2 linked regions of the Euzebya sp. genome follow. The protein of the gene in region 1 interacts with the protein of each later gene in a pairwise test. Links are inferred from orthologs where the notes say so. Each region holds a gene or a part of one and is shown on either strand. Other genes may lie near its edges.

Region 1 (16,300 bases):
GCAGACGCGCCGGCGGCCTCCGACTCATCGAGGCCTGGCGAGCTAGTGGATCCGCGGTTCGTGCGGCAGCGCCGCGATGACCGCGGCCTCGACCTCGGCCAGCTCGCCCAGGCGCGCGGCCACGTCCTCGCCGGGGCACTCGCTGGCCGCCAGGTCGACGAAGACCCGGTAGTGGCCGGCCTCGGACCGGGCGAGCTCGACGTAGAAGGCCGCCAGCTCGTCCTCACCGGCCTCGGCCAGGGCCATCCCGAGGAGGTTCAGCCGCTCCCAGGACCGCGCCTCGATCAGCGCGGCGACGAGCAGCCGGTCGCACAGGGCAGCCTCCCCTCGCCCGCCGCGCCGCTCGGCGATGAGGGCCCGGGCGAACCGGTCAGCCCGATCCGGTCTGAGGGACCAGCCGCGGGCTCGCATGTGGCCGAGGACCTGGTCGAGGTGGCGGATCTCCTCGCGTGCCAGCTTCGCCATCCGGGCGACCAGGTCGTCGCGCTCGGGCTCGGCGTTCAAGAGCGACAGGCCGGCCAGCGCGGCCTTCTTCTCAGCGTGCGCGTGGTCGCTCATCGTCGCGTGCAGGTCGGCCAGCGCGACGGCCTCCCAGCCGGGCGGGGTGGCGATGCGCAGCGCATCGACCCGCTCGTCGGGGATCAGCGGATCGCGGGTCGTCATCCGGCGCTCGACCAGTCGACGCCCATCCGTCCGCCGTCGCGGCCGTGCTCGACGGCGATGATCTCCGCCACGATCGACAGGGCGATCTCGGCCGGCTCCCGCCCACCGATGTCCAGCCCGACGGGGGCGCGCAGCCGGGCGATGTGGGTCTCGGGCACCCCGGCGTCGCGCAGGCGGCGGACCGCCGACGGGGCGTGGCGGCGTGACCCGAGCATGCCGACGAACGCGGCGTCGCTGGCGAGGGCGATCCGGAGCACCTCGTCGACGTAGGGGGCGTCGTGGTCGCTCAGGAGGACCGCGTCGAGCGGACCCGGTGGCGCGGCGAGGAGGTGGCGGCCGGGATCGTCGGCGGCGACCTCCACACCGGGTGCGACGTCGGTCGTCCCGCCGGGATCCACCAGCACCACCCGCCGGCCGACCAGCCGGGCCTGCGCGGCCACTGCGCGGCCCACGGGACCGGCGCCCAGCACCAGGACCGCCGGCTCGGGGTCGTGCACCTCGGCGAAGACCTCGATGGCCCGCTCCTCGCCGTGACCGCCGAAGCTGACGCGTCGTCGGATCGGGCCGCCGGAGGCCAGCGCCTCAGCCCCCACCTCCGCCCCGGCGGTGTCGAACTCGCTGCAGCCGAGCGATCCGGCGAGCGGCCCGTCCTCACCCACGACCATCTTCGCCCCGGTGTGGGACGACGCCTGCTCGCTCACCTCGAGGACCGTGATCAGGACCACCCGCTCCCCCCGGCCGCGAGCCCTCGCCAACGCGTCGTAGATGCGCACCGGAACCCTCCTCAGCGCTCCCGCGCCTGTGCCAGCTGGTCGAGCGCCGCGCTGCGCAGGACGTCGACGGACTCGGTGACGAAGTCGCCCAGGCGCTCGATGTCGAACAGGGTGTCCCGGTCCCCCAGCAGGCCGAAGAACATCTGTCCGGCGTAGGACGACACGGCCAGGGACAGCGCGCTGTCGCCGGCGAGGGGGATGAACGGGTAGGACTCCTCGAGCAGCGTCCCGGCCAGGTAGCGGGGCTCCTGCGGCCCCGGCGCGTTCGACAGCGCGACGTTGTACCGGCTGTCGGCCGAGACGACGCGCGCGGCGCTCGCGTGCAGCGCCGGCGGGGCGTAGCCGGCCAGCCGCACCAGCTGGTCGGCGGCGACGGCCTGCCGGGACTCCTTCAGCCCGGCCATCTCACCCATGATCCGGTAGAGCCGGGCGACGGGGTCCATCTGCATGACGGGGAGGGGGGCGAGGACGCCGACGACCCCGTCCCCGACCGTGCGGGTCTCGCCGACCCCGGGGGCGCCCCCGACGCGCTCGTCCACGCGGACGGGCACCATCACCTTGAGGTCGAGGTCCTTCGTCTCGTGCCCCCGCCAGCGCAGCAGCCGTCCGACCGCGTCCCCGACGACGGCGACCACGACGTCGTTGATCGTGCCGCCGAACGCGCGGCGGACGACGCGGAGGTCCTCGAGCTCGCAGGACGCCATCGCGAAGCGGCGGTGGGGGCTGAGGCGCTTGTTCAGCGGCGACTGCGGCGCCCCGCGGACCATGCGGCCGACCAACCCGAGCGCCGAGCCGGCAGCCGCGGTCGCCCGGCGCACGCCGACGCGGGGGTCGAGGGTCTCGACGACCGCCATCGCCGCCTGCTGGCCGCGGTCGAGCCGCTCGGCCATCGCCTGGGCGACCACGACCGACGACGGCGGTGGGCGGTCGGGGTGCCATGCCGCGGTGAAGCGCCCGACCTCCGGCTCGAGCGCGGAGCGGTGGTCGTCGAGCAGCGCGCCGAAGGGATCCCCGTCCTCGCCGTTCGCCATCGCCAGGTGGGTCTTGCGGAACATGCCGACCCGGTCGCCCTCCAGGCCGTCGATCACGTAGATCTCCCACAGCGGCCGGGCGCGGTCGAGCTTGCGGCCCATCAGCCGGCTGAGGAACTCGCCGAGCTGGTGGCGGTCACCCGGCGTGGGGAGGGCGGCGTGGCGGACGTGGTAGCTCAGGTCGAAGTCGGGGTCGTCCACCCAGATCGGCCGCCCGGCGAGGGGGTGGGTGTCGCGGACGCGCTTGCGTGCCCGCGGCACGGCGTCGATGCGGTCGCGCAGCACCCGGACGACGTCGGCGTAGGCCAGACCCGGCTCGAAGATGCCGAGACCGCCGACGTGCATGTGGTGGCTGGTCGTCTCCAGGCGCAGGAAGGAGGAGTCCAGGACGCTGAGCCGGTCGACTGCCATGGCCGACAGCGTATTGGCCCGGCCGTCGTCGGCGAACCGGGTGTGCGGAGCCAGCCGCCCGTGGGGGTCTGTCAGCTTCGTCTCGGCACACGCAACGAACCCGACACACCCCTGGCCGCACCGGGCTCGAACCACGGAGGTCCGTCACCTCTGTTCCGTGGATCGCAACGAACCCGACGGACTGCCCCGGTCCCCCGCCGGAGGTCCACGGCGCCGAGGACGATCTGCGGCAGCATCGTCGGCATGTCGCTTCCCCGACGCCTCCGCCCGCTCGTGCCCGCGCTCGGCGCGGCCCTGGCCGTCGCCCTCGCCGTGCCGCACGCCCCGGCGACCGCCGGGACCGCCGACCGCACCGCCACCGCCCCGCCCGAGCTGGCCGGCCTGACCGCGCCGGAGGGCGGGCCGGTCGACGACGGCTGGCTCGAGGTGCCGCCCGGGAGCACCTTCACCCAGTTCGACGGCGAGCCGGCACCTGCGGGGTCGCCGATCTGGCCCGGCGTGCGCCACGACATCCGCCGCACCGCGGTCGGTCAGGGGCTCGGCGTCGACGTCCAGATCGTCCACCTCGACCCTGGTGCACCGGTCACCATCCAGCCGACCCACGCGAACGGCACGGTCCGCGGCACCGCACCGGTCGCGGTGCAGAGCGGCGACCCCCTTCTGGGCTCGGTCGCCGCCATCAACGGCGGGTTCTGGCTCGGCAAGCCCTACGGCGAGCCCAACGGGTTCTTCGCCCGCGACGGGCGGCTCATCAGCGACGCGGAGACCCAGGGCGCCGGGCCGCGCGGCACGGTCGGGTGGACCGCCGACGGCCGCCTGCTCGTCGACCGGATCGACACCACCGAGACCGTGACCCTGCCGGACGGCACCACCGTGCCCCTCAACGGCATCAACCGCGGCCACCGGGACGAGGGCGAGCAGTTCTACGACGGCACCCACTCCCTGCTGGCCTACACCGCCGACTACGGCGGCACGGTCACCGTCACCCACCCGGTCCCCCTCACCCCTCCCCCGCCGACCGAGCCGCCCGTCGACCTCGCCGTCGTCCGGGTCGCCGTGCCGCACTGGCCGGTCACCGGGTCCCTGACCGGCACGGTCACCGCGATCCAGCGCGACGAGCCCGGCGTGTTCACCCCCAGGCCGGGCGAGGTGCTGCTCGCCGGCACCGGTTCCGGCGCGACCGCGCTGGACGGCCTGGCGGTCGGCGACGCGGTCACGGTCGCCACCCGCATCTCGGCCCGGTCCTCGGACCGCGACGACGACTGGGCGCAGGTCGTCCGAGGCCTGGCCAGCGGCCCGATGATCGTCGAGGGCGGGCAGGTGACCGACCCGGGCGGGTGGGTCGACGAGGGGTTCGAGCCGCACGTGCACTCGAACGTCAGGGCACCCCGGTCGGCGATCGGCGTCACCGCTGACGGCCGCACGCTGCTGGTCGCGGCCGACGGCCGCCGCCCCGGCATCACCCACGGGTTCACCATCGCCGAGCTCGCCCGCTACATGATCGCCCTGGGGGCCGTGGAGGCGCTCAGCCTCGACGGGGGCGCCTCGTCCCAGCTCGTCGTCGACGGGATCATGCGCAACGACCCCTGCTGCGACGCGGTCACCCGGTCGGTCGCCACCAGCTTGCAGGTGACCCACGCCGAGCCGTTCGACGGCACCCACCGGCTGCGCGGGGCGGGTCGGGTCGACACCGCCGCCGCGGTCGCCCGCCACGCCTTCGGCGGCGGGGCGCGGACCGCGGTGCTGGCGGTCGCCGATGCCTTCCCCGACGCCCTCGCCGGCGGTCCCCTCGCCGCCGTGCTCGGCGGTCCGCTGCTGCTGACCGCCAGGGACGCGGTGCCGGACGTGACCGCACAGGCCCTGGACGACCTCGGGGTCGAGCGGGTGGTGCTCCTCGGCGGTCCGGCGGTGATCGGCGGCGGGGTCGTCGACGACCTGACCGCGCGCGGGATCGTCGCCCAGCGCGTCGCGGGCCAGTCGCGGTTCGACACCGCGGCGGCGATCGCCGACTCCCTCGACGGCGTCGTCTCAGCCGTCCCGGGCCGGGGGGTGTCCCGGGCGTTCCTCGCCTCGGCGGGCAGCTTCGCCGACGCGCTGGTCGCCGCCGGCCCCGGCGGCATGCTCGACATGCCGATCCTCCTCACCGAACCCGATCGGCTCCACCCCGCGAGCGCGGCGGTCCTCGCCGAGCTCGACGAGGTCGTCGTGGTCGGCGGGACGTCCCGGATCTCCGCCGACGTCGTCGACGAGGTGGAGGACCTCGGCGTCGCCGTCCCCCGCCTGTCGGGGACCGGTCGGTTCGGCACCGCCGCGGCGGTCAACGCCTGGCTGGCGACCCATGCCGACCTGTCCGACGGCCTGGTGGTCGCCACCGGGGCGGACTTCCCCGACGCGCTGGCCGGCGGGCCGCTGGCGGCGGTACGCCGGGCGCCGCTGATGATCGTCCCGGGCGGTGACATCACCGCCGATCCCGACGCCGCGGCGTTCTTCGCCGCGCTGCCCGCCCGCGGGGACATCGACGTCCTCGGCGGCCTCGGGGTGGTCTCGAGCTACCAGCAGTGGCAGCTCGAGCAGCTCGGTCAGTAGCGGCGGCCGTTCTGCGCGGCGAGCACCTCGGCGCGGACCGCGACGCGGGCGAGCCGCCCGAGCTGGGCGACCTCGGAGTCGAGGAACCGCGGGCCCCGCTCACGGGCGAGGAGGACCACGGTGCTGCGCTGGGCCAGCGGGGCGGCGACCAGCTCGAGCTCGGTGTGCGCCCGCCAGGTCTCTGGCATCCACGGCGCCCGGGGCAGCCGGCGGAGCTGGTCGAGGGGCATCCACGGGGTCTCGAGCCCCTCCACCGGCGGCACCTCCCCCGCGGTGTGGATGATCTCCGGCCCGAGGTGCGTGCCGGCGACGACCAGCGCCCAGGACGACCACAGGGCATGGGGCAGTCCGTCGACCAGCAGCTTCACCGCGCCGGACCCGGTCTCCACCATCGTCGTGGCCAGCTCGAGCGGTGCGGTGGGGTCGCGGAAGTCGCTGGTGCGCATGATCGCCTCGACGACGACCGACGGGACCTCCTCGATCGCCCGCCGCAGCGCGTCGGCGTCGGCGTCGGCCTCCACGGTGACGTCGTCCACGGCCATCCCGTCGACGCTGTCGATCACGTCGAGGGAGACGATGTTGCCGCCGGCACGGCCGATGGCGCTCGCGACGGCGCTCAGGGCACCACGACGGTCGGGCAACGACAGCCTCAGGGCGAACCGCATGGATCCCTACGCTAGCGACGCAGTTGGGCGGGATGCGACGGACGGGTTAGCGTTCTGTTTCGGCGTCCACGGGTTGACGGGAGGCGGCGCCGGCACACTCGACCAGGAGCACCCCTGACCATGACCTCACCGACCGAGACCGACGTCGATCTGCTGATCATCGGCGCCGGGCCCGCAGGCCTGTACGGCGCCTACTACGCCGGGTTCCGGGGGTTCTCCGTCGCGATCATGGACTCCCTGATCGAGCCGGGGGGCCAGGTCGCCGCGATGTACCCGGAGAAGGACATCTTTGACGTCGCCGGCTTCCCGGTGATCAAGGGCCAGCACCTGGTCGACAACCTCGTCGAGCAGGCCGGGCAGTTCCACCCGACGTACCTGCTGGGCCACCGGGCGGAGGAGATGGACCTCTTCGACGACCGCGTCGAGGTGACCAGCCACAAGGGCGCGACGGTGACCTGCAAGGCCGTGGTCATCACGGGCGGGATCGGGACGTTCACGCCCCGTCCGCTGCCGGACGCCGACGACTGGGAGGGGCGGGGGCTGCAGTACTTCGTCCCCAAGCTCGACGTCATGGCCGACAAGGACGTCCTGATCGTCGGCGGTGGGGACAGCGCGTTCGACTGGGCGCTGAACCTGCGCGGGATCGCCCGGTCCCTCACCATCGTCCACCGCCGCGACCGCTTCCGCGCCCACGAGACCACGGTGAAGGAGGTCATGGCCTCGGACGTCGAGGTGCTGACCTTCCACGAGGTCGCACGCATCAACGGCGCCGAGCACATCGAGTCCGTCGAGGTGTTCGACAACCGCACCGACGAGCGGCGGACGATCCCCTGCCAGGCGGTGGTCGCGGCTCTGGGGTTCACCGCCGACCTCGGGCCGTTGAAGAAGTGGGGCCTCGAGCAGGACAAGCGCCAGATCGTCGTCGACACGGCCATGCAGACGAACCTGCACCGGGTCTTCGCCGCCGGCGACATCACCACCTACGACGGCAAGGTGAAGCTGATCAGCGTCGGGTTCGGCGAGGCCGCCACCGCGGTCAACAACGCCGTCCCGCTGATCGACCCCGACCAGGGCGTGTTCCCCGGCCACTCCTCGGACCGCAAGTAGGCCGGTCGCCGCTCAGGCGGTGGGTGGGGGGACCGGCGAGACCCGGCGCCGTCGGCGCTCGGCGTCCGCGGCCAGCTCCTCGGCGCGGGTGACGGCTCGTTCGAGGGCCTGGCGGGAGGTGTCCGCGGCGCTCGTCGCCGCCTCGAGCCGCTCGGTGACCGCGACGAGCTCGGTGAGCAGCGCGGTGGCCCGCTCACCCGCCGCCGCGAGCTGGTCGGCGACGGCGCTCGAGGTCACGACGACGTCGTCCTGCTCCTCCTTCAGGTGCCGCACCCGGCTCGACAGCAGGTCCGATGCGTCGGCGACGGCGGACTCGATCCGCCGGGTGATCTCGTCGCGGCGGGCGGACTCGGCCTCCCGCTGACCCATCAGGCTCTCGATCTGGGCGGCGGTGGCGGCGAGGGCCGACGTCTGCTCGGCCACCCGGCCGGTCTCCACCGCCAGCGGCGCGGTGGCCCGCTGGACCTCGTCGACGATCCGCCCCTCCGCCTGCTCGACGGCCAGGGCCAGGCGCTGTCGGGCCGATTCGCCGGACTCCTCGATCCGCCCGAGCGACGCCCGCACGGTCGCGTTCAGGTCGTCGGTGAGGGACTCGACCAGCTGCTGGATGGTCCGGCCGGCCCAGGCCACCGTCGTCGACAGGGACTGCAGGTCCCCCGCGGTCCGGTCGGCGGCGACCTGGAGGGCGGCGTCGACCGCATCGGCGACGTCGGCGGTCATCCGGTCGGCGGCGGCGACGATCCGGTCGGTGGCCGCATCGGTCACCTGGCCGAACCGGGCGGTGGTGGCGTCCAGCCGGTCCGCGGACTCGGCGGCGCGCCGCCCGCCGTCGGACAGCTGCCGGGCGACGTCGTCGACGGCGGTGGCGGTGACGTCGAGCACCTCGGTGTGACCGGCGACGGTCGTGTCGAGCTGCTCGATGCGCCGCTGCAGGTGGTCCCGGGCGCTCTCGGCCGCGTCGGCGACCCCGTCCTGGGCGCTCATGACCGCGTCGTGGATGCTGACGACGAGCTGGCGGACGTCGCGGAGCAGCTTCGTCGCCGCGGCGTCGGCGGTGCGCTCGGCGTGGCGTGCGGCCTGCTGCGCGGCGGCGTCGATCCGGTCGACCGCCGCCCCGAGCCGCCGGTCGATCTCCGCGGCGGCCGGGCCGACGGCCTGGACCCGGTCGGTCGCCTCGACGACCGCGCGCTCGACGGCGCCGACGACGCGGTTGAGCTCGTCGACGCGGGCCTTCGTGTCCGCGGCGATCCGGTCGGCGTGGCCGGTGACGACGTCGTCGGCGCGGCGGAGGACCGCGTCGCTGGTCTCGTCGGTCCGCTCGACGAGGCGGCCGATGGCGGTCACGGCCTGGTCGCTGATGTCCGCCATCCGCCCGACGGCCTGCTCGGTCGCGCTGCTCAGCTGCCGGGCCGCCCCGAGACCTTCGGCCACCTCCGCCAGCTCCTCGGACAGGCGGGCCGCCGCCGCGGTGGTCGTCTCGCCGACGTCGGTCGCACGGGTGGCGGAGGCGTCGAGCTGGACGGCCCGCTCGCGGACCTCCGCCGCCGCGTCGCGCGCGGCCTCGGCGGCGGTCCGCACCCCGTCCACGTCGACGGTGAGCCGTGACGCGGCGTCGTCGGCGACCTGGCGGTAGACCTCGGCGGCCGCCTCGAGTCGTTCGACCAGCGCCGCCGCGGCGTCCTGGAGGGCGAGACGGCCGGCCTCGCCGTGGACCCGGAAGCGCTCGACGTCGTCGGCGACCACCTCGTCGATGCGGGTGCCGAGCACCTCGGTGGCTGACTCGAGCCGGGCGGCGGCCTCGGCGAGCACCCGCTGGTGGTGGTCGACCTGGGCGGCCACGCTGGCCTGCACCCGTCCGGCGGCGGCGCTCGAGGACTCGCTCAGCGCCTGGGCGTGCTCGACCGTCGTCACCTGGAGGTGGTCCTCGAGGCGTTGGACGATCTCCCGCAGCGCGGCGTCGAGGCGGAGCACGGGGTCGGTCTGGAAGGGGTCGTCGGAGGCCATCAGGTGGCCGGATCGTACCGGCCGGTCGCGTCAGGTCCGCGGACCCGCGTCGCGTCGCAGCGCCGCGGTCGTGCGGGCGGTGGGGGTGGCGGTCGCCGGGTCCTCGGGCCAGGGGTGCTTGGGGTAGCGGCCGCGCATCTCCGCGCGGACCGCCGCGTAGGAGCCGGCCCAGAACCCGGCCAGGTCGTCGGTGATCTGCAGCGGGCGGCCGGCGGGGCTGAGCAGGTGGAGCAGCACCGGCTCGCCGGCGGCCCGGGGCGTCTCGCGGGTGCCCATCAGCTCCTGCAGCTTCACCGCGAGGACCGGGCGGTCGCCGCCGTAGTCGATGCGCGCCCGCCGGCCGGTCGGGATGGCGACGTGGGTGGGGGCGAGCTCGTCGAGGCGGTGGTGCAGGTCGTGGGGCACGCGGCTCATCAGCGCGTCGGCGAGCGGCGCCGACGCCAGGTCGGCTCGCCGGCGAGCGGTGGGCAGGAACGGACCGAGCCACGTGGCGAGCTGGGCGACGAGGGTCGCGTCGTCGACGGCGGGCCACCCGTCTCCGGGGCGGGTGCGGTGGAGGTGGCGCAGCCGGTCGCGGAGCCCCATCACGTCGCGGGTCCACGGGAGCGGGCGCAGCTCCTCGGCCGCCACCCCGTCGAGCAGGGCGGCGACGACCGCCTCCCGCGGCGGGTCGGCGAGCGGGGTGGTGGACAGCACCACCGCGCCGTACCGCAGCTGCCGCTCGGCCGCGACGTCGCCGTCGCGCCACTCGACCACGTCGACGTGGCGGGCCATCTCGCGGACCGTCTCGAGGTCGAGGGCCGCGGCCAGGTGGATGCGGGCCTCCGCCGCCCCGCGGTCGACGGCGGCGACCGCGAGGACCGGCTCGCCCGCCAGCGGGTCGCCTGGTGGCAGCACCGCACCCCGCCCGCCGGACATCACGAACGCGCCGCGGCGACCCCGCGCACGCGCGACCCGATCGGGGTAGGCCAGCGCGACCAGCCGCCCGACGTCGTCGCCGGTGACCGTCGCCCCTCCCCCGTCCCGGTCGCCCCCCTGGCGGTCGATCCCCTCGCGGTCGATCCCCTCGCGGTCTATGCCCGAGCGTCGGCGGATGCGATCGGCGTCGGCCCGGACCCGATCGAGGGCGCGACGGCGGACCGGCCCGCGCGCCCGACCGCGCAGCGCCGCGACCCGCTGCTCGAGGTCGGTGCCGCCGTGGACGAGCACGTCGCGCTCGCCGAGGAGCGCCGCGACGTCCGCGGCGAGCCCCCGCAGCCGCGCCGGGGAGGTGAGGACCATGTGCGCCAGCCGCGGGTGGACGGGCAGGTCGGCCATCGCCCGCCCGTGGTCGGTCAGGCCGTCGTCGTCGAGCGCGTCGAGGGAGCGCAGCAGCGCCGTGGCGGCCGCCCAGGTGGCGGCCGGGGGCTGGTCGAGGAGGGCGAGGTCGTCGAGCGGGGTGCCCCAGGCGGCCACCTCGAGGGCGGTGGGGGCCAGGTCCTCCTCGGCGATCGCGGGCGGGGCGTGGGGGTCGAGCGCCTCGTGGGCCGCCCACAGGCGCAGGCACAGCCCGGGTCCCAGCCGCGCAGCCCGGCCGCGGCGCTGATCGGCGCTGGCGCGGGACACGCGGACGGTCCGGAGCCGCGACATGCCCGTGGCCGGGTCGAAGGCGGGCCGCCGCGCCCAGCCGCCGTCGACGACGATCCGCACGCCCGGCACGGTCAGGCTGGACTCGGCGATGTCGGTGGCGAGCACCACCCGGCGGCCGTGCGGCGAGGGTCGGAGGGCCGCGCGCTGCGCGTCGCCCGAGAGGGCGCCGTAGAGGGGGCGGACGTCGACGTCGAGGTCGGCGAGCGCACGCTCGGCGTCGACGATCTCACGCCGACCCGGGAGGAACGCGAGGACGTCGCCGCCGTGGAGGTCGAGCGCCTCGCGGACGCCTGCCGCGACGACGTCGCCGACCCGGGCCCCCGCCGGCGCCGGGCGGTGCAGCGTCTGCACCTCGTGGGTGCGGCCCTCGCTGCGCACCACCGCGGGGTCGCCGAGCATCCCGGCGACCCGGTCGCCGTCCAGGGTGGCGGACATCACCAGGACCTGGAGGTCCGGGCGCAGCGCCTCCTGGACCTCGAGGCTGAAGGCCAGGGCCAGGTCGGCCTCGATCGAGCGCTCGGGGAACTCGTCGAGCACGACCGCGCCGGTGCCCTCGAGGGCCGGGTCGCGCTGCAGCCGGCGGACGAGGACGCCCTCGGTGACGACCTCCACGCGGGTGGCGGCGGACACCGCCCGCCCCTCCCCCGTCGTGCAGCCGACGGTCCGCCCGACGGGCTCGCCGAGCAGCTCGGCCATCCTGGCCGCGGCCGCGTGCGCGGCGATCCGGCGGGGTTCGAGGACCACGACCCGGCCGTCGACCTGGCCGGACGCCGCCAGGGCGAGGGGCACCAGCGTGGTCTTCCCGGCACCCGGCGGGGCCTCCAGGACGCCCCGGCGGCGCTCGACCAGGCCCGCGACGAGGGCGTCCAGGACCGCGCCGACCGGCAGGTCGTCCCGGTCCGAGGGCGGCCTCAGAGGGTCGTCACCCCGCTGCCGAGCGCGTCCCGCAGGGCCGCGTCGTCGTCGGCGGACAGGGTGGTGTGGAGCACCCGCGCGGGGAACCGGCGGGCCTCGGCGAGGGCGTGCCAGCGGTGGGCGTCGGTGATGAGGAGGAACAGCGCCGCCTCGTCGCCGTGGAGGGAGTCCCCGAGCTCGCGCATCCGGTCGTCGGAGATGCCGACGTCCCGCAGCTTGCCCCACAGCCCGCCGAGTGCCGCCCCCAGCGCTCCGCCGATCAGCGGGTTGGCCAGGAAGAGCCCGGCGAGGAGCCCCCACCAGCCGCCGGACAGCGCCCCGTCGGCGGCGTTGAGGTCCTTGGTCTGCTGGATCCGCACCTTCCCGCCGGGGGTCTTCGACACGATGGCGGCGTCGTCGACCTGCAGGTGGCCGCGGGCGCGGAGCCGGACCGTCGCGAGCATCGCCTCCTGGGCGAACAGCGGATCGTCGAAGCGCAGGGCGACCAGGCACCCGGTCCGGGCGGCGCGGGAGGTGGGGTCCGCGACGGCCTCGGCGGTGGTGGCTGGCCCGTCGGCGCTCGCGGTCTCGTCGGCGCCTGGGAGGTCCTCGGCCCTGCTCGCCCCCGATCCGGGGGCGGGAGCCGGCCAGCTGGAGGGGTCGGACGTCTCGGACACGGGTGCTCCACGGGCGGTCGGCGCCCGGGACGGCGCACCGGGCGGGTGGCCGGGCAGGACGCCACCGCCCGATCACACTACCCTTTTGCCCCGTGGCCCACGACGACCAATCCGGGACGGGGGGGTGGGACGAACCCGACCCGATGAGCGCAGCACGTCGCCACCTGACGACGGTGTCCGAGGCGGACGCCGCGGTCGGCGCACCGGCCGACGCCGATGCGCTGCTGGTCGAGGTCGCGAAGGGAGACGCCGCCGCGTTCGCGGCGCTGTACGACATGATGAGCCCGCAGGTGTACGGCGTGGTGCGGCGGGTGCTCCGCGATCCCGCGCAGAGCGAGGAGGTGGCCCAGGACGTGCTGGTGGAGGTGTGGCGGACCGCGCCGCGGTTCGACCGGTCCCGCGGGACCGCGCGGTCCTGGGTGCTGACCATCGCGCACCGGCGCGCGGTCGACCGGGTCCGCTCGGAGCAGGCCAGCCGCGACCGGGAGGACCGGGTGGGCCGCGAATCCGCCGAGCGGCCCTTCGACGCGGTCGCGGACCAGGTGGAGCAGTCGCTCGAGACCGAGCAGGTCCGCGCGGCGCTGGACGCCCTGACCGACGTCCAGCGCGAGGCGATCGAGTTGGCCTACTACGGCGGGAACACCTACCGGGAGGTGGCCGCGCTCCTCGAGGCCCCGGTCGGGACCGTGAAGACCCGCATGCGGGACGGGCTGATCCGCCTGCGCGACGCGATGGGGGTGACCGCGTGAACGTCGACGACATCCACACCCTGGCGGGTGCCTACGTCCTGGACGCCCTCGACCCCGACGAGCGGGAGGCGTTCGAGGCCTACCTCGCCACCTCCCCCGAGGCGCAGGCGGAGGTGGAGTCGCTGCGCGAGGCGACCGCGCTGCTGGGCGGGCCCGTCGCCGAGGCGCCACCGGCCGCGATGCGTGACGCGGTCCTCGGGCGCATCGACGCCGTCCGCCAGGAGCGGCCCGTCGTGTCGTCCGCGCCGCAGGAGGCCGCGACGGTGACCCCGATCGCCGCGGCCCGCCGGCCCGGCGGCAGCCGCATGACCCGCCTCGCCTGGGGGGCGGCGGCGGTCATGGCCGCGGTCGCGATCGGTCTGGGCGCGGTGGTGCTGCAGCTCGGCCAGCGCGTCGGCGACGTCGAGCGCCGCGCCGAGCAGATCGCCGGCGTGGTGGTCGCGGCCGACGCCCAGCGCGTCACCGCGGACCTGCCCGACGGCGGTGTCCTGACCGGGCTCGTCTCGCCCGCGACCGGCTCCGCGGTCGTGATCGGCCACGGGATGCGAGAGCTGGACGAGGACCAGATGTACGCCCTCTGGCGGATCGTGGACGGCGAGCCGCTGCCAGCTGGCGAGCTCGTCGCCGACCAGCCCACCACCGTCGAGGCGGGCGCCGTCGAGGAGATCGGCCTGACCGTGGAGCCGCGCGGGCCGCTGTCCACCCCGACCGGCGAGGTGGAGGCGACCCTGCCGGTCTGACCGACCCCGTTCGCTAGCATCCCGCCGCGTGGCACCCAAACCGCTGAGCGAGGTCGTCGGACCGGGGTGGGAGCTCGCGCTCGAGCCGGTCGCCGACGAGATCGGTCGGATGGGCGAGTTCCTCCGCGGTGAGCTGGCCGCCGGACGCCAGTTCCTGCCGGCGCCCGACCGGGTGTTCGCCGCCTTCCAGATCCCCTTCGAGGAGGTCAGGGTCCTGGTGCTCGGCCAGGACCCCTACCCGACCCCGGGGCACGCGATGGGCCTGTCGTTCTCGGTGTGGCCCGACGTCCAGCCGGTCCCGAGGTCCCTCGACAACATCTTCCGCGAGTACTGCGACGACCTCGGCCTGCCCCGGCCCGCCACCGGCGACCTGTCGCCGTGGACCCATCAGGGGGTGATGCTGCTCAACCGGTGCCTGAGCGTCGCGCCGCGCTCGCCGGGGTCCCACCGCGGCAAGGGGTGGGAGGCGATCACCGAGCAGGCCATCCGGGCCCTGTCGATGCGGAACGCGCCCCTCGTCGGCGTCCTCTGGGGCCGTGATGCCCGGGACACGCGGGAGTGGCTGCTCGACGCACCGGCCGTGGAGTCCGCCCACCCCTCCCCCATGTCGGCGAGCCGCGGGTTCTTCGGCTCGAAGCCCTTCAGCCGCGTCAACGCGCACCTGGCGTCACTGGGTGCCGATCCGGTGGACTGGACCCTGCCGTCGTGAGCAGCGCGCTCCTGGCGCCCCTGGTGGCCGCGTCGGATCGGCTCGGCGCCACGTCGAGCCGGAACGAGAAGGTGGCGATCATCGCCGAGGCACTGCGGGGGGCGGGCGAGGACGTGCGCCTGGCCGCCACCTACCTGGCCGGGGACCCGCCGCAGGACCGCCTGGAGGTCGGCTGGGCGACGATCCGCGACCTCGACGTCGCCCCCGCCACCACGCCCACGCTGTCGCTGGTGGACGTCGACGCCGCGCTCGAGGCGTTGGCGACGGCCGGCGGGACGGGGTCCCGCGGGGTGCGCGTCGGGGTGCTGACCGACCTGTACGCGGCGGCGACCGTCGCCGAGCAGTCCTTCCTCAACCACCTCGTGCTGGGCGAGATGCGCCAGGGCGCCCTCGCCGGCCTGGTCGTCAAGGGCATCGCGGCGGCGGCGCAGGTGCCCGAGACCGTGGTGCGGCGGGCGGTGATGCTGGCAGCGGACCTGGGCGAGGTGGCGTCGCTCGCGATGACCGGCGGGCGCGCGGCCCTCGAGGCCGTCGGGCTGGTCCTCGGCCGGGGGGTGCAGCCGATGCTGGCGGCGACCTCGCCGTCGGTCGCCGCCGCGGTGGAGGACATGGGCACCGCCGTCGTCGAGTGGAAGCTCGACGGGGCGCGGATCCAGGTCCACAAGGACGGGTCGGACGTGGTGGTGTACACGCGCAACCTCAACGACGTGACGGCCCGGTCGCCGGACACCGTGGCGGTCGCGCAGGCGCTGGAGGTGGAGCGGGTCATCCTCGACGGGGAGGTCCTCGCCGTCGGCGCCGACGACCGTCCCGTCGCGTTCCAGGACACCATGTCGACGTTCTCGAACATCGCCGGGGGCGGGTCGGGGTTGACGCCGTTCTTCTTCGACGTGCTGCACGTGGACGGCGAGGACCTGCTCGACGCCCCGCTGACCGAGCGGCGCGCCCGCCTGGCCGAGCTGGTCGACGAGCGCAACCGGATCCCCTCCGCGGTGGTCTCCGACCCCGAGGAGGGGGAGGGGGTGCTGGCCGACGCGCTCGAGCACGGCCACGAGGGGGTGGTGGTGAAGGCGCTGGACGCGCCGTACGCCGCCGGGCGCCGCGGGAAGGCGTGGCGGAAGGTCAAGCCGGTCCGGACCCTCGACCTGGTGGTGCTCGCGGTCGAGTGGGGGTCCGGTCGCCGGAGGGGATGGCTGAGCAACATCCACCTGGGTGCGGTGGACGACCGGCCCGGTCACGAGGGCTTCGTGATGCTCGGCAAGACCTTCAAGGGCATGACCGACGAGGTGCTCGCGTGGCAGACCGAGCGGTTCCTCTCCCTCGAGACCCACCGCGACGGCCACGTCGTCCACGTCCGCCCCGAGCAGGTCGTCGAGATCGCCCTCGACGGCATCCAGACCTCGAGGCGGTACCCGGGCGGGATCGCGCTGCGGTTCGCCCGGGTGGTCCGCTACCGCGACGACAAGGACCCGGACCAGGCGGATGCGCTGTCGACGGTGCGCGCGCTGGGCTCGGGCGGGTGAGGCCGGCGCGACGCAGGATGGTCGCACGTCCGTCCCGCTGACCGCCGATGCTGATGCCCTCCTCCCGCCGTGCGCGACGCCGCCGTGTCGTCGTGATCGTGCTGTGCCTGGCCGCGCTCGCCCTGACCGTGGCCGCCGC
Region 2 (6,130 bases), on another replicon or contig:
GCGAAGGCCGCCGCGCGGTCGAGCATGGTCGGCACGAGGTCCTCGAAGACCCGCCACCCCTCTGCACCCTCGCCATAGGCCCCGGCGAGGTTTCGCTGGTACACGCCCTCGAGGATCGCCGCCTGCCGCCACACCCCGAACGCCAGGTAGTAGCCGACCAGGTCGTCGGGCATCGCCAGGCCTCCCGCCTCCTCGTAGGCCGCCCGGAAGGCGTGGCGGTCGCCGAAGCCCTCGGCGGTCGTCGGTCGCCCGATGACGGCCAGGGCCGGGTCGTCGCCGTCCGCCCAGTACGTCATCGTGATCGCGAGGTCGGCGAGGGGGTCGCCGAGGGTCCACAGCTCCCAGTCCAGCACCGCGGCCACGGTGCCATCCGGGTGCAGGACGACGTTGTCGAGGCGGTAGTCGCCGTGGACGATCGAGACTGCGCGCTGCTCGGGGATGTTGGCGGCCAGCCGGGCGTGGAGCGCCTCCTCGTCGGGGAGCTCCCGCCCCTTCTGGGCGTCGAGCTGCCGCCGCCAGACGTGCAGCTGTCGGGCGAGGTAGTCCTGGCCCTTCAGGTGGGATCCCAGCCCCACCTCGGCCGGGTCGACGGCGTGCATCGCCGCCATGGTCGCTGCCAGGCTGCGGGTAGCTGTGGCGCGCACGCCGACCTCGACGGCCTCGGCATCTTCGGCGGTCCGCAGGATCAGGCCGTCGACGAAGGACATGGCGTAGAACTCCGCGCCGATCACGTCGGGATCGTCGCAGTGCCCGATCATCTGCGGCACGGGGACGGGGGTGTCGGCCAGAGCGTGCATGACCCGGTGCTCACGGCTCATGTCGTGCGCGCCGGGCAGCAGGTTGCCCAGCGGCGGCCGGCGGACGATGAAGGCCCGGCCCTCCGCGTCGACCACCCGGTAGGTCAGGTTCGACCGGCCCCCGGAGATCTGCGAGGCCTCGAGCGGCGGCGTGATCGTGGTGCGGTCACCCATCCAGGCCGCCAGGGCCTCGGTGTCCAGCTGCAGGTCGTCGGTGCGGTCGTCGTGGCGCATTGGGACCCTACGATTCCACACCTCGACCGGCGAGGCGGAACCGGGGAGGTCGGCGGTGATCGCCAGCAGCACATACCCTGCCCGGCGATGAGCACCCAGAGCACCCTGATCCTGATCAAGCCCGACGGCGTCCGGCGCCGACTGATCGGCGAGGTCGTCCGCCGCATCGAGGCCAAGGGCCTGACCATCGACCGGATGGAGCTGCGCACCCTCGAGCGCGAGGTCGCCGAGCAGCACTACGGCGAGCACCGCGAGAAGCCGTTCTTCGGCGAGCTGGTCGACTTCATCACCGGTGGCCCGCTGGTCGCCATGGTCGTGTCGGGGGAGGGGGCCATCGCCGCGATGCGCCAGCTCGCCGGCGCCACGAACCCGCTCGAGGCCGCCCCGGGCTCCATCCGCGGCGAGTTCGCCACCGTGATCGGCGAGAACATCATCCACGGCTCGGACAGCCCCGAGTCGGCGGAGCGAGAGGTGGCCCTGTTCTTCCCCGACGCGTAGCGAGGGGAAGAGCAGGACAGGCCGGGGGGCGATCTCGCCGCGCAGCGGCGTGACCGGGCTTTTTTCCCCGACGCGTAGCGAGGGTCATGGGCCGGCAAAGAGATCGTTCGAACCGGAAAGAGTCCCCGCAGGGTCATCGGCCCGTGACCGCCCGGGGCTAGGTTCTCGCGCATGGACGCGAAGAAGATCACCGGTGTCGTCGCCCTCGTCGCCATCATCGGCATCGGCCTGGTCGTCTGGTACCTCAACCGGCCTGCTGCCGAGGAGGCCAGCATCGAGAACGCCCTCGAGGCGCTGACGCCGACCGAGGGGCCGGTCGACGACGTCGACGCGTTCGCCGCCGGCGACGCCCCGACCGCCTCCCCGTCGGAGTCACAGGCCACCGAGGGGGAGGGCGGGGGCAACGTCGCCGACGTCTCCGGCACCTGGGTGGTGGACACGGAGATCGGGGAGTTCGACTTCGCCGACGCCACCTCCACCTTCGCGGGCTTCCGGGTCGCCGAGGAGCTCCAGCAGGTCGGCCAGACCGAGGCGGTCGGGCGCACGCCGGCCGTCAGCGGCGAGCTCGTCATCGACGGGACGACCGTGACCGACGTCACCGTCGAGGCCGACTTCACCCAGATGGTCTCCGACGTCCCCCGGCGCGACGACGCGATGAAGCGGGCCATGGGTGTGGACGCGCACCCGACCGGGACCTTCACCCTCACCCAGCCCGTCGACCTGGGCGAGATCCCCGCCGAGGGGGAGACGATCACCTTCACCGCCGTGGGGGACCTGACCGTCAACGGCATGACGAACCCCGTCGAGGTGGCGGTGGAGGCCCAGATCGCCGACGGGAACCTCCTCGCGGTCGGCCGTTCCCCCGTGGTCTTCGCCGACTACGGGATCCAGGCGCCCCAGGCCGGGCCGGTCATCTCGATCGCCGACGAGGGGACGATCGAGCTGCAGCTCTGGTTCACGCCGGAGGCCTAGCTCACACCGCCTCGGTCTGGGACGCCCGGCGCCCCGGCAGCTCCCGGTCGAGCATCAGCAGCGCCGACGCGTCGCCCCCGATCATCCGGAGCTCGGCGACGATCGTGCGGACCGCGGACTCCTCGTGCACCTGCTCGTCGAGGAAGCGGGTCAGCAGCGGGACGCTGCGGTAGTCGCGCGCCTCGGTCACCTTGCCGTACAGCTCGGCGATCGCGGCGGTGACCTTCTCCTCGTGCGCCAGGGCGGCCTCGAACGCCGCGACCGCGTCGGTGAAGTCGTGCGCCGGTGCTGACAGGGCCCGCAGGACGACCTGCCCGTCCCGGTCGAGCACGTGGTCGATGAAGATGTCGGCGTGCTCGCGCTCCTCGGCGGCCTGCGCGCGGAACCAGCGGGCCATGCCGGTCAGGTCGCGGGACTCCGCCCAGATGGCGAGCTGGAGGTAGGCCTGGGCCGATTCCTGCTCCAGGGAGATCTGGTGGTTGAAGGCATCGAGGAGCTCGGGGTCCATGGCCTGACGCTAGCGCACCCCGGCTCGGGCGGGCCGCGACCGGGCCGGGTGGGCAGGTGTCCATGCGGCCGACGGCGCGGCCCCGTCCCCCCACGGGATCGCGGGGCTACACTCGCACGACGCGGCGGCCCCGACCGTCGCTGACCGACTTCCCCGGACACCCGTCTTGTCGACTCCTCCCCAGCAGCTCAACACGCTCCCCCTGTTCGGCCGTGACATCGCGGTCGACCTGGGCACCGCGAACACGCTCGTGTACGTGCGCGGCCGGGGCATCGTGCTGAACGAGCCGTCGGTCGTGGCGATCAACACGAAGAACGGCGCGATCCTGGCCGTGGGAGCCGAGGCCAAGCGGATGATCGGCCGCACCCCCGGGCACATCGTCGCCATCCGGCCGCTGAAGGACGGCGTGATCGCCGACTTCGACGTGACCGAGAAGATGCTCAACTACTTCATCCGGAAGGTGCACCGGCGCCGCTACATGACCTGGCTCAACAAGCCGCGCGTCGTGGTGTGCGTCCCCTCCGGCATCACCGGCGTGGAGCAGCGGGCGGTCGAGGAGGCCTCGATCCAGGCGGGCGCGCGGGCCGCCTACATCATCGAGGAGCCGATGGCCGCAGCGATCGGTGCCGGGCTCCCGGTGCACGAGCCCGCCGGGAACATGGTCGTCGACATCGGGGGAGGGACGACCGAGGTGGCGGTGATCTCCCTCGGCGGGATCGTGACGTCGGCGTCGATCCGCATCGGCGGGGACGAGCTCGACGAGTCGATCATCAACTACGTCAAGAAGGAGTACAGCCTGATGCTCGGCGAGCGGACGGCTGAGGAGATCAAGATGGCCATCGGCTCGGCCTTCCCGATGCCGGAGGAGTCCCACGCGGAGATCCGCGGCCGCGACCTGGTCAGCGGGCTGCCGAAGACGATCATCATCTCCGCCGAGGAGATCCGGCGGGCCATCGAGGAGCCGGTCAACTCCATCGTCGATGCGGTGAAGAACACGCTCGACCGCACCCCGCCCGAGCTCGCTGCGGACATCATGGACAAGGGGATCGTCCTCACCGGTGGCGGTGCGCACCTGCAGGGCCTCGACGAGCGGCTGAAGCACGAGACGGGGATGCCCATCCACGTGGCCGACGCGCCCCTCAACTCCGTCGCGATCGGCTCCGGCAAGTGCCTGGAGGAGTTCGAGGCCCTGAAGCGGGTGCTGATCAGCTCCTCGCGGCACTGATCGAGTCGTGAACCGGCGGCGGACGCTGGTCGGGGCGCTCGTCCTGATCGCCCTGGCCTTCATCACCCTCGACTTCCGCGAGACGGGCGGACCGGTGGGTGCGCTGCAGCGCGGCGCGGACGCGGTGTTCTCACCGGTCCAGAGCGGCTTCGCGTCGGTCGTCCGGCCGGTCGGCGACTTCTTCGGCTCGATCCTCGAGATCGGCACGCTCCGCAGCCGCATCGAGCAGCTCGAGGCCGACAACGAGGCGCTCCGCGAGGAGCTGCTGGTGCAGGCCGACCTCGAGCGCCGCCTGTCCGAGGCCGAGGCGCTGCTCGACATGTCGGCAGAGCGGACGGTCGACCTGGTCGGCGCGCGGGTGATCGCCGCGCCACCGGGCACCTTCGAGCGCTCGATCCTGATCGACGTCGGCGCGTCCGAGGGCGTCGTCGACGGGATGGCGGTGGTGAACAGCCGCGGCGTCGTCGGGGTGGTGGTCGAGGTCACCGCCACGCGGGCGCGGGTCAACCTCCTGTCCTCGACCGAGGGTCGCATCACCGTCCGCGTCGCGCAGTCCGGCGACCGCGGCCTGCTGACCGGCCGCGGCAGCGACCTGCTCGAGCTCGAGATGGTCGACGCGGATCCGCGGTTCCCCACCGACGAGACGCCGGTGGTGGTCACCCAGACCTTCCAGGGGTCCCTCATCCCCGGCGGGCTGCCGGTGGGGGTGGTCGAGACCCCACCTGACGGGGACTTCCAGGGCGAGCGCTTCTACGAGGTGCGGCCCTACGTGGACTTCAGCGCCCTGTCCACGGTCGCCGTCGTGGTGGCAGGCCGCGAGAGCGACGGCCAGTTCGACGAGGGCGAGATCATCGACGTGCCGGAGCTGGTCCCCGCGCCCACCGTCGAGCCGCGACCCAACGCGGAGGGCACGCCGATCCCCGGCGTCGACGTCCCCGCCCCGGCGACCGAGGCACCGCAGCCCGGGGCCTCACCCACCGCGGGTGCATCCCCCGATCCCTCCCCGGCGGCGAGCCAGTAGGGCGTGGGAGTCCGCGTCGCGGCCTTCGGGGTGATGATCCTGCTGGCCATCCTGTTGAAGACGACGGTCCTCCCCGCCGTCGCCGTCGCGGGCTTCCGCCCGGACGTCCTGGTCCTCGTCGTCGTCGCGATCGGGTTGGCGGAGGGGCCCGAGAGCGGCGTGCGCGTGGGGTTCGCCGCCGGCCTGGTCCAGGACCTGATCAGCGGCGGCAGCGCCCTCGTCGGCGTCGGCGCCCTGGTGGTCATGGGCGCGGGGTACGCCGCCGGGCGGCTCCGCCCCTACATCGCGGCGTCCGCCCAGACCGGTCCGATCGTGCTCAGCGGGGGACTGACGGCCGCGGCGACGGCGGCCTTCGGCATGCTCGGGCGGATGTTCGGGACCACCGAGCCGACCCTCGGGCGGGTGCTGGTCGCGACGCTGGTGGTCGGGCTGTACTCGGCGGTGGTGTCGCCGCTCGTGCTCCGCCCGGTGAGATCGGTCCTGCGCCAGTTCCCACCGGCCTCCGCGGGCTGATCCGCCTACGGCGATGAGGGCATGGCGCGGCTGCGCCGCCATATGTCCGTTCCGCCCAGTCGTGGCCTCGCTGCGCTCGGGACTGCTCGGTACGGTGGACGACCCGTGCAGCCGACGAACGCCCGACCGCCGATCCCCCGCGAGAGCACTGCGCTGCGCCTGACCTTCCTGGGCGCGCTGGTGGCCGCGCTGTTCGTGCTGCTCGTCGGCCGGCTGTGGTTCCTGCAGGTCATGACCGGTGACCGCTTCGCGACCCGGGCCGAGGACCAGTCGATCCGCACGATCGAGGTGGAGGCGCCGCGAGGGGACATCCTCGATCGCAACGGCCTGCCGATCGTGGACAACCGGTTCGCCCAGGTCGT

What was found.
Region 2: the proteins of ACEQ2X_RS07345 (region 1) and ndk interact in binary tests that used the Escherichia coli proteins (3 or more experiments, as listed by UniProt). The link is inferred for Euzebya sp. from one-to-one orthologs.

Annotation. Positions count from the first base shown.
Region 1 is NZ_CAXQBR010000028.1:2,482-18,781, reverse strand. What follows is about bases 12,802-15,797. They hold ACEQ2X_RS07345 (uracil-DNA glycosylase), read left to right. Parts: upstream 12,802-13,957; coding sequence 13,958-14,638; downstream 14,639-15,797. Other genes in these bases: ACEQ2X_RS07340 (ATP-dependent DNA ligase), read left to right, coding at 14,635-15,797; ACEQ2X_RS07350 (anti-sigma factor domain-containing protein), read left to right, coding at 13,186-13,929; sigK (ECF RNA polymerase sigma factor SigK), read left to right, coding at 12,802-13,189. In the rest of the region: tRNA isopentenyl-2-thiomethyl-A-37 hydroxylase MiaE, read right to left, coding at 43-663; ACEQ2X_RS07395 (XdhC family protein), read right to left, coding at 660-1,436; ACEQ2X_RS07390 (wax ester/triacylglycerol synthase family O-acyltransferase), read right to left, coding at 1,448-2,878; ACEQ2X_RS07385 (cell wall-binding repeat-containing protein), read left to right, coding at 3,122-5,464; ACEQ2X_RS07380 (ACT domain-containing protein), read right to left, coding at 5,458-6,129; ACEQ2X_RS07375 (NAD(P)/FAD-dependent oxidoreductase), read left to right, coding at 6,250-7,236; ACEQ2X_RS07370 (hypothetical protein), read right to left, coding at 7,249-9,240; ATP-dependent helicase HrpB, read right to left, coding at 9,271-11,757; ACEQ2X_RS07360 (DUF1269 domain-containing protein), read right to left, coding at 11,781-12,440; more of sigK, read left to right, coding at 12,584-12,801; more of ACEQ2X_RS07340, read left to right, coding at 15,798-16,161; ACEQ2X_RS07335 (hypothetical protein), read left to right, coding at 16,215-16,300. UniProt on the Escherichia coli protein: Excises uracil residues from the DNA which can arise as a result of misincorporation of dUMP residues by DNA polymerase or due to deamination of cytosine.
Region 2 is NZ_CAXQBR010000098.1:702-6,831, reverse strand. Bases 108-2,823 are described here. They hold ndk (nucleoside-diphosphate kinase), read left to right. Parts: upstream 108-1,118; coding sequence 1,119-1,529; downstream 1,530-2,823. Other genes in these bases: ACEQ2X_RS21595 (ferritin), read right to left, coding at 2,503-2,823; ACEQ2X_RS21600 (YceI family protein), read left to right, coding at 1,701-2,501; ACEQ2X_RS21610 (phosphotransferase family protein), read right to left, coding at 108-1,031. In the rest of the region: more of ACEQ2X_RS21610, read right to left, coding at 1-107; more of ACEQ2X_RS21595, read right to left, coding at 2,824-3,009; ACEQ2X_RS21590 (rod shape-determining protein), read left to right, coding at 3,176-4,234; ACEQ2X_RS21585 (rod shape-determining protein MreC), read left to right, coding at 4,242-5,255; rod shape-determining protein MreD, read left to right, coding at 5,259-5,768. UniProt on the Escherichia coli protein: Major role in the synthesis of nucleoside triphosphates other than ATP. The ATP gamma phosphate is transferred to the NDP beta phosphate via a ping-pong mechanism, using a phosphorylated active-site intermediate.